One region of the Kurthia sp. 11kri321 genome, then DNA from elsewhere that is predicted to be linked to it. Evidence: riboswitches for the same ligand, from Rfam matches in the RefSeq annotation. Region 1 holds a riboswitch; each other region holds the start of a gene.
What was found. Region 1 has a riboswitch for lysine ahead of ASO14_RS14715 (transporter substrate-binding domain-containing protein). Riboswitches for the same ligand answer to the same signal wherever they lie in the genome.

Region 2: another riboswitch for lysine. It lies ahead of ASO14_RS13475 (amino acid permease); the one in region 1 lies ahead of ASO14_RS14715 (transporter substrate-binding domain-containing protein).
Region 3: another riboswitch for lysine. It lies ahead of ASO14_RS04640 (aspartate kinase); the one in region 1 lies ahead of ASO14_RS14715 (transporter substrate-binding domain-containing protein).

What each region holds. Positions count from the first base shown of each region.
Region 1 covers NZ_CP013217.1:2,943,299-2,949,523, forward strand. Annotated here, with positions in the region: gene guaC (GMP reductase) at 1-975, opposite strand, end outside; gene ASO14_RS14710 (hypothetical protein) at 1,318-2,757, shown strand; lysine riboswitch at 2,886-3,072, shown strand; gene ASO14_RS14715 (transporter substrate-binding domain-containing protein) at 3,193-4,044, shown strand; gene ASO14_RS14720 (amino acid ABC transporter permease) at 4,110-4,898, shown strand; gene ASO14_RS14725 (amino acid ABC transporter ATP-binding protein) at 4,913-5,650, shown strand; gene ASO14_RS14730 (CAP domain-containing protein) at 5,939-6,225, shown strand, end outside.
Region 2 covers NZ_CP013217.1:2,698,921-2,705,145, reverse strand. Annotated here, with positions in the region: gene ASO14_RS13495 (C39 family peptidase) at 1-429, shown strand, start outside; gene ASO14_RS13490 (hypothetical protein) at 444-1,550, shown strand; partial or broken gene ASO14_RS14880 (IS3 family transposase) at 1,747-2,775, opposite strand; gene ASO14_RS13480 (CynX/NimT family MFS transporter) at 2,903-4,114, opposite strand; lysine riboswitch at 4,300-4,480, shown strand; gene ASO14_RS13475 (amino acid permease) at 4,616-6,097, shown strand.
Region 3 covers NZ_CP013217.1:899,296-905,520, reverse strand. Annotated here, with positions in the region: gene ASO14_RS04650 (succinate dehydrogenase cytochrome b558 subunit) at 1-558, opposite strand, end outside; gene ASO14_RS04645 (YslB family protein) at 833-1,264, shown strand; gene ASO14_RS04640 (aspartate kinase) at 1,320-2,555, opposite strand; lysine riboswitch at 2,661-2,836, opposite strand; gene uvrC (excinuclease ABC subunit UvrC) at 2,891-4,666, opposite strand; gene trxA (thioredoxin) at 4,736-5,050, opposite strand; gene ASO14_RS04625 (electron transfer flavoprotein subunit alpha/FixB family protein) at 5,296-6,225, opposite strand, start outside.

The DNA of each region.
Region 1 (6,225 bases):
TTTGTCACCGTTGAAAATTGAGTTTTTAACGATTACATAATCAACTGTACGGATAGCATCTAGTTTTGTGCCGCCAGCGTAAGAAATTGATGATTGAAGATCTTGTTGCATCTCAACTAATGTATCTTTTAAAGCACCTTTGTGCTCCACATACATTTTCTTACCTTCAACATTCTTCTTTTCACCTTTTTGGAATTCAGAAGCTGAGCCGAAGTATTCTTTTACTTTTTTACCATCGACTTCAACTGTTTTACCAGGTGACTCTTCATGACCTGCGAATAATGAACCAATCATAACCATTGAAGCACCAAAACGAATTGATTTTGCGATATCGCCATGTGTACGAATACCACCATCTGCGATAATTGGTTTCGTTGCAGCTTTTGAGCACCAACGTAAAGCAGCTAATTGCCAGCCACCTGTACCAAAGCCTGTTTTGATTTTTGTAATACATACTTTACCTGGTCCGATTCCTACTTTTGTAGCGTCAGCGCCAGCATTTTCAAGTTCACGAACTGCTTCAGGTGTACCAACATTACCCGCGATTACGAATGCGTTTGGTAGTAGACCTTTGATGTGTTGGATCATGTTGATGACTGCATTTGAATGACCATGTGCAATATCAATTGTAATGAATTCAGGTGTTAAACCTAAAGCAGCTAATTCTTCTACGAATGTATATTCTTCTGGTTTTACACCTACGCTAATTGATGCGATTAAACCTTTTGATTGCATGTCTTTAATAAAGCCAATACGTTTTTCAGGGTTGAAGCGGTGCATAATGTAGAAGTAACCATCTTCTGCTAATTTTGTAGCAATTGTTTCATCAATGATTGTTTGCATATTTGCAGGAACAACCGGTAATTTAAATTTATGTCCACCAAGCTCGATTGTTGTATCACACTCCGAGCGGCTATTTACGATACACTTTGCTGGTACTAATTGAATGTCTTCATAATCAAATACGTTATCCATTGTTTAAAATACACTCCTAAAGGCGAATATTATTTTTGTTGGGACTATAAATGTTCGTCCTTTGGTAATTTACCTCATTTTCAAAGTCATGTCAAAGGTTTTGTGTATAAATATTTAGAAAATTTTTTGATGTTCACACAAATTGAACAATTTAAGACTTGTAAATGCTTTCATTTTAAGTTATAAAAACGAATAAAATACGTGGAAGTATGAAACTATCAAGACGAAGTGATAACAATATGATAAAATTAGAATTTAAAGAGTAGTAAAATATATACAGTTATTGATTGCTTTATTCATAGATTGAAATACGGAAAGAGCAAGTGAGAAAGGAAGTTAGTCATGCGACAATTAGAAATAGAATTACGTGAACTTTTAATTGGTGCACCACCGATTAAAATTATGACAGAAGAAGAGATGGAAGAATTCGGAGAGATTGTAGATGCACATCGCGAAATCTCTTATGGACAAGTTGAAGTGTCAGATGAAGGGAAAATTACATCATTAATTATTGATTTAGAAGCCATTTTAGAAAATAATGATGTATCTTTAGATGAATATGAAGAACTATCAGCTGAAGATTTAAAAGAGATTGCTCAAGATTTTGTAGATGAATATGGTCAAAAGAATTTACAGTTAACTTCTTTTTCTGAGTGGGGCGATCAAACTTTTTTATTAACTTTTGAGGCAATGGATGTGCAGTATCAAATCCCACTACCTGATTCAGGTGCAACAATTGAGATGAATAAACAAGGTTTTGTATTATCCGCAACATTCAATCAATCTTATTATCAATTAACACATCCGAAACTTACAGTCGATGCAGATGTGGCATTGATGATTTATAAAAATAGAATGTTAGTTGAATTAGCTGCTTTCCAACAAGAAGATGAAATTCGATTAATGTACTATCCTAAAAATTTAAATGAAGTAGTTGGCGCAAACGGAGATATTATTTCATTAAATCAATTTTTAGAGAACGGTCCTGTTGAATTAGAAAAAGTTCCACCTGTTATGGAAATGTATGATGAAGCAATTTTGTTAGGTATTACACCGGATATGAATAAAGTTGAAGAAGAAAATACAGTTACATATGAACAATCTGACCAACATTATGTTAAATTCGATATGTCTGATGAACATCAATTGATTATTGATTCTACTCTGCCATTCAAAGAAGGGGACGAATACACACTAGATGAACTTCGTAAACGTGCAATTGCCTTTTTAGAATCCAAAGTAGGAAATGTGTCTGAACATTATTTATTAGAAGATGCATTTGTTGAAGAAGATTTAGAAGATGATGAAGATGATGAGTTAACAGAAGAGGAAATTGAGATGTTAAAAGCTCTATCAGCAGAAGATGGTGAGGATGAAGAGGAAGATGACGAAGATGATTCTTATGCTTTCGAACCATTTGTGACTTTTACATTCCACCGTTACATTAATGGCATTCCACTAAGTGAATATACAGCAAATATTGATATGGGTATTTATTCAGGTCGTGTAACAGATGCAGTGATTCCAATGTTAAAAGAAGAGCATATTGAGAATATGTCAATGGAACCAACAATTACATTAGAAGAAGCAAATGAAATTTATAAAGACTCCATTAAGATGGAATTAGCACGTGTTCCATATGAAGATGAAGAATTTACAAAATATGAATTATGCTATGTTGTAAAAGAAAAAGAAGTGGGACAACGCATTGAGAGAATTGATGCAGAGAATGGAAATATTTTTTATTATGATCAATTAGATGATATTGAATACGAAGAATAAATACATAAATTTTTATTTTAAAATAAAAAATTTATATTTTTCTTTTTTTCAGTATATTGACATAAAATAGTCTATAAAGTAGACTATTGTTAATTATAACAAACGAATATGACCTCACATTGACACAATTGTGAGGTAGAGGCGCGATATTTATTAGTAAGTAGCGGAGTACGAGAATACAAAGATGCTACTTAGAAGGAGATGTCGCCGAAGTGTATGGTGGGTTCTCAACATCATATGCTGGGTCTGCAATTAATAGTTGCAGGACTGTCTTACTTTTTTTACCCGAATAAAGTAAGTTGAGCTATCTCAATTGGGCAATGATGAGGATTTTTAGAAGGACTATACCAAAAGGTCTGGAGAAGTATCTCATCCACCTTTTGTTATAGTCCTTTTCGTTTTCACAATGGGAACATATTTAAAGGAGAGGTACAAATGAAAAAATCATGGGGAATATTTACAGCACTATTACTTGTGCTTGTAGTTGCACTAGCAGGATGTGGCTCAGGAGATTCGGAAAAATCGGAATCTTCAGGCGATAAAGAGAAAGAAAAGTTCACAGTCGGTATGGAAGCAGGCTATGCACCATTCAACTGGACACAAAAAGATGACGCGAACGGCGCTGTAAAAATCGAAGGTAATGCAGAGTATGCGGGCGGTTATGATGTACAAATTGCTAAAAAAATCGCAGATAGTTTAGACCGTGAATTAGTAATTGTAAAAACAGAGTGGGATGGTTTAATTCCAGCACTTATTTCAGGGAAAATTGACGCAGTAATTGCAGGTATGTCACCAACAGAAGAACGTAAAAAAACAATTGATTTCTCAGATATTTATTACACTTCAAATCTTGTAATGGTCGTGAAAAAAGGCGGTAAATACGACAATGCTACATCAATTCAAGATTTCAAAGGTGCTAAAGTAACAGGTCAGTTAAATACGTCACACTATACAGTAATTGATCAAATTGATGGTGTTCAAAAACAACCAGCTTCAGATAATTTCTCAGCAATGCGTGTAGCACTCGAATCAGGAAAAATTGATGCATATGTGTCAGAACGTCCAGAAGGTTTATCTGCTTCAGCAGCAAACGACAAATTTAAAATGATTGAGTTCAAAGACGGTTCAGGTTTCAAAGCTGATAAAGCAGAATTCTCAATCGCAGTTGGTGTGAAAAAAGGTAGTGAGTTAGCAGAGCAAGTGAATAAAGCATTAGCAGGTATTTCAGAAGAAGAGCGTCAAAAGATTATGGAAACAGAGATTAAAAACCAACCAGCAGCAAAATAGAACGTACGTGGCTACCGACTGTCTTGTTTAGTCGGTAGTTTGTGTTTTTATAGGGGGAGAACGAAATGAGTCTAGAATGGCTATTTGAAATTGCTAAAGATAATTGGCAAATGTTTTTACGTGGCGCAGGAATGACGATGTTTATTGCCACCGTCAGTACCATTCTGGGGGCAGTCATCGGATTATTAATTGGGGTAATTGATACGATTCCGAAAACAAAATCAGCATTTAAAATGACCGTGTTAAAAATTATTCGTGTCATCTTACGAATCTATGTAGAATTCTTCCGTGGCACACCGATGATGGTACAAGCGATGGTTGTATTCTACGGATTCCCATTGATTATGCAGTCAATTAAAGAATCAATCGGAACTGATTTTGGTGTGACAGGTGATATGAATCGTACAGTTGCGGCAGTATTAGTTGTATCGCTGAATACAGGGGCTTACATGGCAGAAATCGTACGTGGTGGTATTGTCAGTGTGGATAAAGGACAATTCGAAGCAGCACAAGCAATTGGTATGAATCACTGGAAAACGATGATTCATGTTGTATTACCACAAGTTTTACGCAATATTTTACCAGCTACAGGTAACCAATTCGTTATGAATATTAAAGATACATCTGTATTAAATGTAATCGGTGTAACCGAGTTATACTTCGTCACAAAGTCAATTGCAGGTGCGAACTTTAGATACTTTGAATCGTTCTTCGTAGCATGTTTAATCTATCTAGTCTTAACGATTGTTGTGACACAGATTCTACGATTCTTTGAACGTAAATTAGGTGGCACAGCCAACTATCAAATGTTAGATATTCCGCAGCCTAGAAGAGCTGAAGGACCAATGAAGTAGGGAGGGAATTTACATTGAGTACAGTCATCGATATTAAAAATTTAAGTAAATCCTTCGGGTCACATGAAGTCTTGAAGGACATTAACTTTTCAGTTGAAAAAGGAGAAGTTGTGACCGTTATTGGTTCTTCAGGTTCAGGTAAATCTACTTTATTACGTTGTTTAAATTTACTTGAAACACCAGATGGTGGTGAAGTGAATTATGAAGGTCAAAATGTATTAACACATATGGAAGATGTGAATGAGTACCGAACAAAGTTAGGAATGGTGTTCCAACAGTTTAATTTATTTAATAACTGCAATGTTTTACAAAACTGCACATTGGGACAAATTAAAGTATTAAAACGCTCAAAACAACAAGCAGAAGAAATTGCGAAAGAATATCTAGATATCGTGGGGATGGGCAGATATATTAACGCAAGACCAGCTCAATTATCGGGTGGTCAAAAACAGCGCGTGGCGATTGCGAGAGCTTTATCTATGAAGCCGACTGCATTATTATTTGATGAACCAACTTCAGCACTTGATCCAGAGATGGTCGGTGAAGTATTAAAAGTCATGAAAAAATTAGCAGAAGCAGGTTCAACAATGATTATCGTAACGCATGAAATGGAATTTGCGCGTGAAGTATCGGATCGTATTGTTTTCATGGATCAAGGTGTGATTGTTGAAGATGGAACACCAGATGAAGTATTTAATCATCCAAAACATGAACGAACAAAAGCTTTTTTACAACGTACGTTTAAAAACTAAGGGTAGTATTTTATTATAATTAAGAAAGAATTGTGCTAAATCAGCATGATTCTTTTTTTATTTTAAAATTGTAAAACCTTGCTCTATCAAGGATATCATCACTTTTTATACAAAATACTTTCATAAAAGACATAAATTGTTGTTTAGGAAATGGCAAATTAGTCAAAAATATTAACACATCCTAAAACAACTTAGAAAGTGGTGAGTGCGATTTTAGTAAATAAAAAATATGTTCGATTGTATATTAGTTTATTACTACTATGTTTTCTTATGATTCCTTCTCTCTCTATGGAAGGTAATCCACAAGCAAAAAAAGAACAACTGCTTATTTATGTGAATCAGGCAACGACCATGTATAAAAGTAAAGGAAAAGGAAAATATAAATCGAAATTATCGCCAAGTATTTATAAGCAATATAGTAAGTCTGGTAGCTGGGTTAAGGTGAAAAATAGTAAGGCACAAAAATATGTATGGATTAAAAATGTAAAAAGCCTTTCAAAACTACCTACTAAGACGAATGCAACAATGGAAAAAGAAATTGTGACATTAGTGAATAAAGAACGTAAAAAACGTGG
Region 2 (6,225 bases), 240 kb from region 1:
GGTACCTTACCAAATAAAGGCGGAACATCTTCTACTTATCTTACATCAGGACTAAATAAATATAAAACTGCTTTAAAATTTAAAGATACTCCTTACATCATGGGAAATGTATCACAATTTTCAAAACCTGAAGATAAAATTGCATCACGTATAACATCTACATTAAGTAGTAACTCTACTGCACCGATATTATTGACTAGAACTTACAAATTAAATAAAAAATATACTAAAAACTATAGACATTATGTTACTGTAAGTGGATATAAGACTAAAGATAAAAAAGTACGTTTAATAGATCCTAATCATCATACAGAATTTACTGGAGGCAAAGCTTATTGGACAGATTTAGGTAGCAAAACTAAAAATGGTGTTACAAAGTCTGTGTATAATGCCGATGTTGAAGGCAATAATGCCGTAATGATTTGGTAATTGGAGTGGACTAATTGAAGAAAAAAATATTATTTCTAAGTATTATTGTATTACTAATTATTATTGTTATCTTTTTAACAATACTTTCAAAAGAAGAAAAAAATAAAACAAAACATATAACAAAAAACCCTACAAATTATTTAACTATACAAGATGAAGAAAAAAACAAAACAATCAAATTACCTTATACAGAACCAACAAGCTATGTTACAACAGAAGAATTTATTTACGCTACTGTAGATGATCCAAATTCAGATTCTATTTCTAATCAAGTTATTCAAATAAACCGAGAAAACGGAAAGTACAAAACAATCTTTCACTCGAAATATCCAGTTGCAGCTACACAAGGTCTAAAAGCTGATAAAGAATGGATTATTTGGGTAGATGGTGATGACTTTGGAGAAAACAATACATTATATGCCTTTAACGAATTAACACAACAAACAATTTCATTTGGCTCTACAGATGATAAAATCAGTAAAGAATTCCCTGAAATCTCAGGAAAATATGTTACGTGGACAGAACATATTAAAGATACTGAAAAAACTTCAATGATTTTATATGATTTAGAACAACAAAAAGAAATAAAAGTTCAAAATATCAAAAATTATGAGTGGTTAAATTCAGACTATTTCATTAAAAATGACAACATGGTATATGTTGAAAAAGAATCAAAAACAGCTGTCCTTAAAACATATGATATTAAGAAAAATAAACTGAAATCATATCCTATTCCAACAACAGCAGCCGGATGGCCAACTCTAGTTAATCAGAATTTTATTGCCTATGTAGAATATCTAGATGACGAAGATTTAGATTTAAATAAATTAATGATTTATGATTTAAAAAATAAAAAAAATATCAATGCTTTTCCAAATAAAAATAAAGTAAATATAGGTTATCTAAAATATTATGATGAAAATGCATTTATAACATTGGAAAATAATAAATTCTATATTTTCACACTAGACAATAATCAATTTAAGAAACAAATTTTAGAATCTAAATACAATGTAAATCCAGAAAAAGAAGATATAACATATTCAAATAATGAATTTTTCATTTTACAGCATGAAGTTGATTCTGAGCAGTATAAATTAATAATTGATAGTGGTTTATAAATAATTTAAAATGAAAAAACTAGAAATGGTGTTTAATATCATCATTTCTAGTTTTTTTCGTTTTTAGATAAATAATTAATTTAATAATAGAACATTAAAAAAATAACATAAATTGAAGCAATAGATTAAAATACGAAAGAAAAGCTGTAATACAAAGGCACTGACTGCCTTTTTTGAGACAGTAAGAAAACACCTTCTAAACAGCCAGTTGACGATATTGCACCGGCGACTGGTTGTTTAGTTTCGTTTGAATACGGATATTGTTATAATAATTTATATACTTTTCGACGATTCGAATCACACATGCATTCGTTGTGCTGTGGATTACGTTGAGATAGAATGTTTCGGACTTTAGTGAGTAGTGAAACGTTTCGAGTGGGGAATTATCAGCTGGCGTGCCTTTACGGGACATGCTCATGGTAATTCCTTTTTCTTTTACTTGTTTTTGATATTCGTAAGATGTATAGACCGACCTTTGAACGCTATGAAGAATCGCCTCACTTAAGATTCCTTCTACTTGATTCAGTGTGTCCAATACGAATAGTGTATCCTGTGTCGTTCCAATTGTGTACGCAATAATTTCGCCGTTGTATAAGTCCATAATACTTGAAAGATATAACATCGATTGACCAAAAGGCAAGTAAGTAATATCTGTTACGAGCTTTTGAAGTGGCTAAGTAGCGTGGAAATTCCTCTCTAAATGATTAGGTGCTATACTCGTTGGTTGCCCATTTCGCTTGCGTTTCTTTACTTTTACACGACATGACCAATTATATTTTTGCATGATTTTTTGAACCGTTTTCTCCAACGATAATATGTGGCTCTTGCTACACCCATTAATTCACAGATTCTTCGTACAGAAATTTGACTTCTAAGTGTCTCTAATAATTCTACAAATGCTTGTCCAACCACTTCCTTTCCACTTCCTTTCCACTTCCTTGTACTTTTTTAGCACTTGCACTTTCTGTTTTAGATAACGATTTTCAGTCTGTAAACGGGATTCCTCTGAATCAAACTCCGGCCCTTTTCCGAATGAATATTGTTTCCCCACCGGCTGATGAAGTCGATGTATTTCGCCGGTTTTATACCACTTCATCCATGTTTTTAATTGACTAACATTTTTAATATTCAATTCGTCCATTATTTGCTTTGCAGGAATGCCTAACCACTTCATTTCAATTGCTTTCATTTTCACTTCCGCTGGATAGCTTACTCTTGTCTCCATAGAAAAAACACCTCAACGTTGATTTACTAGGTTTAATACCGTTTTTCAACGAAAGGTGTTTTTATTTGTCTCATTAATTTAGGTCAGTTCCATGTATATTTCATACATAAATCCTAGCTTTTTTTAGTTAGTCATTTGTCACGTAACGATCTTTCGCTGCAATGAAGCTTGCAGTTAAAGAGATTGCGACAACGAAAATATACATAATATTTGCTGCATCGTAACTGTGGTAAACATCGTGAATGAAACCATAGAGTACAGGCCCAACAGCGGCGATTAGATAACCAAGTGATTGGGCGAAACCAGATAAGTCTGCTGCTTCGAATGAGTCGCGTGAACGAAGTGAGAAGAACATCATACACATACTAAATGAAGCACCGCCTGCAGCACCTAATAGAATCATCCAGATAACAGAATAATCTGTCCAGCCCATAATTAATCCAGCAAATCCAACGATGTAAAAGACTGCAAACATTGCAACAACAGGACGCTGGTCTTTTAGACGGCCTGCTAAAATCGGTGTAATGAATGTCATTGGAATTTGAGATACTTGCATAATGGAGAACATTAATCCAGCTTGAGCAGCTGTCATACCTTGTTCTTTAAACATCTCTGGGACCCATGCTGCAGTTGTATAGAAAATCATCGATTGGAAACCCATCGAAATCATAATGACCCATGCGAGCGGATAGCGCCACATTTGTTTCTTTTCTTTTTGAGCAGTAGTCGGTGCAATTTCTTCTTTAGAGATATTTCGTGTTTGCGGAAGCCAGATGAAAACAGCGGCAATCGCTAAAATAATCCACACACCTAAAGAACCTTGCCAACCGAATGACAATGTTGATAATGGATAACTTACACCAGCTGCAATACTGGCTGATGAGTTCATTGCGACTGTATAGATTGCTGTAAGTAAACCTACTTGGAATGGAAATTTAAGTTTGATTAGACTAGGTAATAGTACATTGCCAAATGCAATTCCGATTCCGATTAAGGTAGTACCGATAAATAATAACGATGTCACGCCACTTGAACGAAGTGCCATACCCACGACTAAGATAATCATAGATAAGAATAGAGAGCGTTCAACCGTAATTCTACGCGATATTTTCGGTACGATTGGTGACACGATAGCAAATGCAAGTAGAGGAATGGTTGTAATAAAGCCAGCTACTACATTTGAAATATGTAATGAGTTTCGAATATCCTCGATTACAGGACCAACAGATGTTAGGGGAGAACGAAGGGTTAATGCAATGAAGACAATTCCAAGTACAAGAAGCCATGTTGTTGAGGTCCATTTAAGTTTTTTTGAAGCAACATTTTCTGTAGGCGACATAACTTTCCTCCTATATATAATATTTGATTTATCGTAACATTATGCCCCTACCTATTCAATAACAAATTCGTTTCACGAAAGTCTTAATTGTATAATAGTTGAGAGTTTTTATGTCTTGAATTCGTCTGTAGAATATATTAAGATAATAGTAGAAATAATATAAATATTGCAATGCCTCATCCGTTCGATGAGGTAGAGGTCGCAAAAAATAAAAGTAATATAGTCGAGATGTAAAAGCATTGGTGACATTATATGAAAGGATTTTTTGCCGAAGTGGTGGATTGCTTTTACAATCAACTGCTGGGGCTGTCGCTTAATAGGTGCAGAACTGTCACATCTGTGAGGGTGTGTTGAGCTATCTTTTTCAAGGTTGATGAGTGTCATTGTGTGATTACAACCATCCAAGATTGCTTGAGATGGTATTTTTATTTTCCAGGAAATAATCACTTACGAACACCTCAACTAACATATTCCCTGCAATAAAAGGAAAGAGGAAATGAAATGAGTCGTACAAAAGCAAGTCAAGAAGCGCCTACAACTCTAAAAAGAGGACTAAAAAGTCGTCACATTATGATGATTTCACTCGGCGGTACGATTGGGACAGGTTTACTACTTGCAAGTGGTAACTCAATCGCACAGGCTGGACCAGGTGGAGCGCTATTAGCATATGGTTTAATCGGTATTATGGTATTTTTCTTAATGACAAGTTTAGGAGAGATGGCTGCGTATATGCCTGTTTCAGGTTCGTTTAGTACGTATGCAACAAAGTTTATCGATCCAGCACTTGGATTTGCATTAGGATGGAACTATTGGTATAACTGGGCAATTACAATCGCAGCTGAAATTGCAGCTGTTTCAATCGTTATGAAATATTGGTTCCCTGATACAGCTTCATGGATTTGGAGTGTATCATTCTTAGCTATTATTTTCTTGTTAAACTACTTATCGGTGAAAAGTTTTGGTGAAAGTGAGTATTGGTTCGCATTCATTAAAGTAGCGACAATTGTCATCTTCTTAATCGTTAGTATTTTAATGATTTTTGGTATCTTAGGAGGTAAAGCACCTGTTGGTTTTACGAATTTCTTTGCAGGTGATGGTCCATTCCACGGTGGATTCTTTGCGACACTCGGTATTTTCTTAGCAGCAGGATTCTCATTCCAAGGAACAGAGTTAATCGGTATTACAGCTGGTGAAACAAAAGATCCAGGCAAATCGATTCCAAAAGCAGTGAAGCAAATCTTTTGGCGTATTTTATTATTCTATATCTTAGCCATTTTAGCGATTGGCTTATTAATTCCTTATACAGATAGTCGTCTAATCAATGATGGAGAGACGGTTACGACAAGTCCGTTTACGCTTGTATTTGAAAATGCAGGTATTGCTTTTGCAGCTTCGATTATGAATGCAGTTGTTTTAACAGCGATTTTATCTGCTGGTAACTCTGGTTTATATGCTTCATCACGTATGCTTTGGGATTTAGCGATGGAAGGTAAAGCACCAAAAATCTTTAAAAAGTTAAATCGTCGCGGTGTACCATTTGCAGCTTTAATCGCAACGGTCATTGTCGCAAGTTTATCATTCTTAACATCTATTTTCGGTGAACAAGTATATATTTGGTTATTAAGTGCTTCGGGTATGTGTGGTTTTATCGCATGGTTAGGTATTGCAGCCAGTCACTACCGTTTCCGAAAAGCACTGATTGCGCAAGGGAAGAACTTAGATGAAGTATTACCATATAAATCGAGATTTTTCCCATTTGGTCCATTATTCGCATTCATCCTGTGTGCATTAGTTGTCTTCGGACAAAGTTATTTTGCATTTGAAGATGGGCAATTTAGTTGGTATGAACTACTTGTTTCTTATATTGGTTTACCGATTTTCTTCTTACTGTGGTTCGGTTATAAAATCAAAAACAAAACGAAAATGGTTAAATTAACAGAGGCAGATGTGGAACCGACTAAAAATCTTTATACAGAAGAATAGCAAAAAGCACTCGGGATTTCCGAGTGCTTTTTTATGTAGAAATAATGAATTTTGAATTATTTCCTAAAAAGAAAATCATGAATAATAGAGAAAATTATGCAAAAAATATAAACAACATTAAAATGTTA
Region 3 (6,225 bases), 920 kb from region 1:
AATCATTGTAATGTAAGTTGTAACTTTTTGTGATTTTGGAGATTGAATAAGTCCCCAGCTTACTAAGAATGACCAAATACCGTTTGATAAATGGAACGTAGCTGCAATGATACCAACAATGTAGAAAATAAGCATTCCTGGATTTGATACAACGTCAGCCATTAAGTTGTAATCAATTTCGGCACCATTGATTGTTTTTTGTAAACGTGTTTGGAAGATGTGCCAAGCGATGAAAATCACAAGGAAAATACCTGTTACACGTTGTAACATGAAGAACCAGTTACGAGTTGTTCCGAAACGGTTCAAGTTTGGTTTCGCAGTGAACGCAATGTATACACCATAGAATGCATGGAACATTAATGGGATATAGATTACTACCCACTCAACGATTGGTAAGAATGGAAGACTTTCCATTGTAGCTGAAGCTTTGTTGAATGCTGCTTCACCGTTTGTAGCTGAATAGTTGATTAACAAGTGGACCGTCACGAATAGACCTACAGGAATTAGACCTAGTAGAGAATGTAGACGACGCCAGTAAAACTCTCGATCTTTCGACAAGACTGTTACCCCCCTTAATACTTAAAGTAAATCCAAGTCAAAAACTTCACGACTAATTTGTCTGACATTCTTTGACTGTTTACTTTATCATGGTACAATATTATGACAAGTTCATTGTACTCCCACTCCCAATGAACGTCAAGGTTACCAACGTTTTTCAGCAGTATCAATTACTCCGAAAAAATAGTATCAAAGTCGATTTTTCGCTATTTGAAAGCGTTTTTTTCTAAAAAGGACAAAAATTCGACAAAAAATATGAAAGAAGGATTTACACATGTCTACAATGGAAATGAAAAATGTTACAGCTTTTGGTTACGAAATTATTCGCGACCATATTCTCTCAACAATTGTTGGTAAAAATGAGGCGGATATCCTCTACTGGTGCGGTAAAGAAACTGCACGTAAGTTCCCACTACTTGAAATTGAGGAATTACCTGCCTTTTTCGCTGAGGCGTCATGGGGTGTTCTCGAGCAAACGAAATTAGGTAAGTCTGAAGCTATCTATGTCTTAACAGGCGATGCAGATATTTTAAAATTTGAACAACGCTGTTTCCGAATTGAATCTGGTTTCATCGCTGAACAAATTCAAAAACATAATGGCTTCTTAACAGAATGTTATGAAGAAGTAGATGTAAAAAAAGGTCGCGTAACATTCCAAGTGAAATGGGATTTAAAAGATCCAATTCATCAAGAAGAAGTAAAATAATGCGTACATACAAAAAGCCCCTTCAAATTCGCAAGGGACTTTTTGTTTTATCCATTTAATTTTCTATTGCCACTGCTGCTTTTGATAATTCAAACTGTTCATGTAAGGCATTCGCCGCTTTAAACATCTCTTCTTGTGGTACAACGACGGATACTTTGATTTCAGATGTGCTGACCATCTTCACCGGAATGCCTAATCTAAATAAGCAATCAAACATCGTCGCTGCAACACCTGGATTGGATGCCATACCTGAACCGACAATCGATACTTTTGCAAGTTCTAGTTCATGATCAATATAATCATAACCTAATGTATTTTTATATTCCTTTAACACATTTAATGTTTCTTCTAATTGTTCTTTTTTCACTGAAAATGATACCGTTGGTGATGCGTTTGGAATGATGGATTGTACAATGATATCCACATTGATATGGTGCTTCGCTAATGTTGTGAAGATGTTCGCTAATGACCCCATATATGCTTCGCTAAAATAAACTGTTAAACGAACGATTTCTCCTTCGAATGCTACTCCTCGTACAACTAAATCTTTTTCCATTTGAACTTCCTCCTTTAAAACGGTTCCTTCTACTTGTTCATAACTTGAACGAACAGACATGGGCATTTGATAATTTTTCGCTAATTCAACAGAGCGTGGATGTAAAACACCTGCTCCTAAATGTGCTAATTCGAGCATTTCATCATAACTTAATTCTGCTAATTTACGTGCATTTGGTACGAAGCGTGGATCACTTGTATAAACCCCATCAACATCGGTATAAATATCACAGCGTTCTGCTTGAATCGCAGCTGCAATCGCGACAGCTGTTGTATCTGAGCCACCTCGACCAAGTGTCGTAATATTACCTTCATGATCAATCCCTTGAAAACCTGCTACAACGGCTACTTTCCCTTCATTTAAACAGGTCGTGATTTTCTCACAATCAATCTGTTCAATGCGTGCATTACTCGCAACATCATCGGTCATCATACCTGCCTGCCACCCTGTAAAAGACTGCGCAGGTACATCTAATTGGTGAAGCGCCATCGTCAGTAAAGCTGTTGTAACTTGTTCACCTGTAGATAGTAGTACATCCATCTCACGTTTTGATGGATGTGTCGATACATGGTTCGCCATCTCGACTAAATGATCTGTCGTTTTTCCCATCGCTGAAACGACAACAACCACTTTATTCCCCACTTCCACTTCTTGTAAAACTCTTTTCGCTACATTTTGAATACGTTCCGGTGTTGCCACCGATGTGCCACCAAATTTCATAACATAAGTTCCCATACGTTCTCCCCCTACATATTGTAATGTGGGTTCTCTCAATAAAAAAAGCAGCCAAACATCGAAATGTTGGGCTGCTTATGCATGTCTATTCAAAAATGAACATTCATGTGAGATAGCCCTCCAGAGTGTACACTCTGACAATTCTGCATTTATTCAATACAGAACCAGCAATGAAGTCGTAGTTCCTTCATCACTTCGGCAGTTTCCCCTTTCACCTTCTTTCACTGAGTTACTACACTCTCAAAAAGGCTACTCTTGACACCTGCTCCTCTATCATCACTTTTTCAGTGATTTTTAATTAACGTTACTTTATCACAATATTTGGCAAAAGACAATTATTTTTTCAGAAAATGCGCAATTACGGCACTAGCCAGATTTTTCGGTAATCCAGCAGCAATTAATTCTTCTTCTGTTGCCTCTTTAATTTTTTTCATCGAACCAAAGTGTTTTAACATTTGCTGTTTCCGCTTTGGCCCAACACCTGGAATGTCATCAAGTTGCGAAGTGAGTGCATTCTTCTCACGTAATTGACGGTGAAAATTAATCGCAAATCGATGCACTTCATCTTGAATACGTTGCAGCAAATAGAACCCTTCACTCGTTCTTTTCAGTGGAATAACTTGTGGCGGATTACCATAAAGTAACTGGGCTGTCTTATGCTTATCATCTTTTGCAAGACCTGCAATCGGAATATCAAGGCCTAGTTCATCTTCAAGTACTTCACGCGCGACTTCCATCTGTCCTTTCCCACCATCTGTTACAAGTAGATCTGGAAGTGGTAGTCCTTCTTTTACAACACGTTGATAACGTCTTCTTAATACTTCACGCATCGCACCGTAATCATCATGCGCAGAAGCTGTTTGAATTTTAAATTTACGATAGTCTTTTTTACGCGGGCGACCATCTTCAAATACGACCATCGCAGATACCGTATCCGAACCGAAAATATGTGAGTTATCAAATGCTTCAATGCGAAGTGGTGTTTGAATATTCATCGCATCACCTAATTCTTCACATGCACCAATTGTTCGCTCTTCTTGGCGCTGTAGCATATTAAATTTCTCATCAATTTTCACATGCGCATTTTGTGTTGCTAAATCGAGCATTTCTTTTTTATAGCCGCGATGTGGCGCATGTACTTTAATGTCTAAAGCCTGTTGCAACATCTCTGCGTCCACTTCTTTTGGTATGATAATTTCAGACGGTTTTAAATGGTTCGCTTCTTCATAAAAACGCGCAATAAAAGTTGTAAATTCGTCTAGTGGTTCACCATATGAAGGGAATAATGATACATCGCGCTCAATCAACTTCCCTTGACGAATAAAGAATACTTGAACACACATCCATCCTTTATCCACTGCAAAACCAAAAATATCACGATTCGTAAAGTCCGTCGTCTTCGTAATTTTTTGTTTCGCCATAATTTGGTCGATATTCGCAATTTGATCGCGTAACTCTTTTGCTCGTTCAAAATCGAGTGCTTCAGATGCTTTATACATCTTTTCCTCTAGTTCCGTCTTTACATGCTCATGTCCGCCATTTAAAAAGTCTGTAATCTCTTGAATCATCTCTTTATATGCATCTTTTGGTACATCTTTTACACAAGGGGCTAAACATTGTCCCATATGATAATATAGACAGACACGATTAGGCATGACATCACATTTTCGCAGTGGATAGATACGGTCTAATAACTTTTTCGTTTCTGCTGCTGCATAAGCATTCGGGTAGGGTCCAAAATATTTTGCACGGTCTTTCTTAACTTTTCGCACCATTAACAAACGTGGATGCGGTTCATTTGTTATTTTCAAATAAGGATACGTTTTATCATCTTTTAACATGATATTATATTTTGGATCATGTAATTTAATTAAGTTCAATTCAAGTAAAAAAGCCTCTAAATCAGAAGATGTTACAATGTAGTCGAAATCGACAATCTCTGAAACAAGGCGTGCTGTTTTCTCATTATGCGAGCCTGTAAAGTAAGAGCGCACACGATTTTTCAGTACTTTCGCTTTACCGACATAGATGACTGTTCCTTGACGATCCTTCATTAAATAGCAACCTGGTTGGTCAGGGAGAACAGCTAATTTTTGTTTGATTTCGTTCATTTCATCACCTTCAAAAAAAGAGACTGTACCTGTTATGCAGGACAGCCTCTATTCAAGTTTAATTCACGATTACATGTGTTTAGCTAGTAAATCTGCTAAAGCTTCTTTCGGGTGGAAGCCAACTGTTTTATCTACTGGTTTACCATCTTTGAAAACAAGTAGTGTTGGGATTGACATGATGCCAAATTGAGCAGCTGTCTCTTGGTTTTGGTCTACGTCCACTTTTACGATTGTTGCTTTACCATCTAAGTCTGCATCTAGTTCTTCAAGAACTGGCGCAATCATTTTACAAGGTCCGCACCAAGTAGCCCAAAAGTCTACTAGTACTACACCTTCTGCTACGTCTTGTTGGAATGATTCGTCTGTTGAATATACAATTGCCATAATTTATTTCCTCCTCTTATATAAACGATATGTTTGAATTATAGCATGGAACGACTTGAATTCGTATAAATATGCCTACATAATCGTCTCTTACTTCATTTTCATACAAAAATCTTGTATTTTATATTTCAAATCCATGATTTTATTTTATTATATTAAAAAAAGAGTTAACTTGCCAATCTTTCTGCTTCACTTTTGACAAAAGAAAACTGTTCCTCTGAAATTCAAAGGAACAGTTCTTTTTATTATACGCTCGCTTTTAATGCTTTTACTTCTTCAATTAATAGCGGCATCACTTCAAATAAGTCACCAACAATACCGTAGTCTGCTACTTTGAAAATATTCGCTTCTGGATCTTTATTAATCGCTACAATAATTTTCGAGTTCGACATACCAGCTAAATGTTGGATGGCACCTGAAATACCAACTGCGATATATAAGTCAGGTGTTACAACTTTACCTGTTTGACCGATTTGTAATGAGTAATCGCAATATTCTGCGTCACATGCACCACGTGATGCACCAACTGCACCGCCAAGTAAGTTTGCTAACTCTTTTAGAGGAGCAAAACCTTCTTCGCTTTTCACACCACGACCACCTGATACGATGACTTTTGCTTCTGATAAATCTACACCATCTGTTGCTTTACGAATTACGTTTTCAACAACTGTACGTAAATTTGTAATATCTACTGATAATGTATCGACTGTACCTGTTTTGCCTGCTTCTGCTTCAAGTGGTTCAATGTTATTTGGACGAACCGTTACGAATAACGGCTCGCTTGCTGCTTCCACTTTTTCAAAAGCTTTACCCGAGTAAATTGGACGAATGAACTGCGCATCGTCGCCTTCTCCTTCAATTGACGTTACATCCGAAATCAAGCCTGTTTGTAAACGACTTGCCACTTTTGGAGATAAGTCTTTACCAAGAGCTGTATGACCTAACACAATTGCTTCTGGCTTTTCTTGGTCTACAACTGCAAGTAGTGCCTGACTGTAACCATCTGCTGTATAGAAATTCAAGTGTGGATGTTCCACTAAAACAACGCGATCTGCGCCGTACTCGAATAATGAATTGGCTAAACCTGAAACATCTTGACCAAATAGCGCTACTACTACTTCGCCACCATCTGAAATTTTCTTCGCTGCGCTAATTGCTTCAAATGAAACATTACG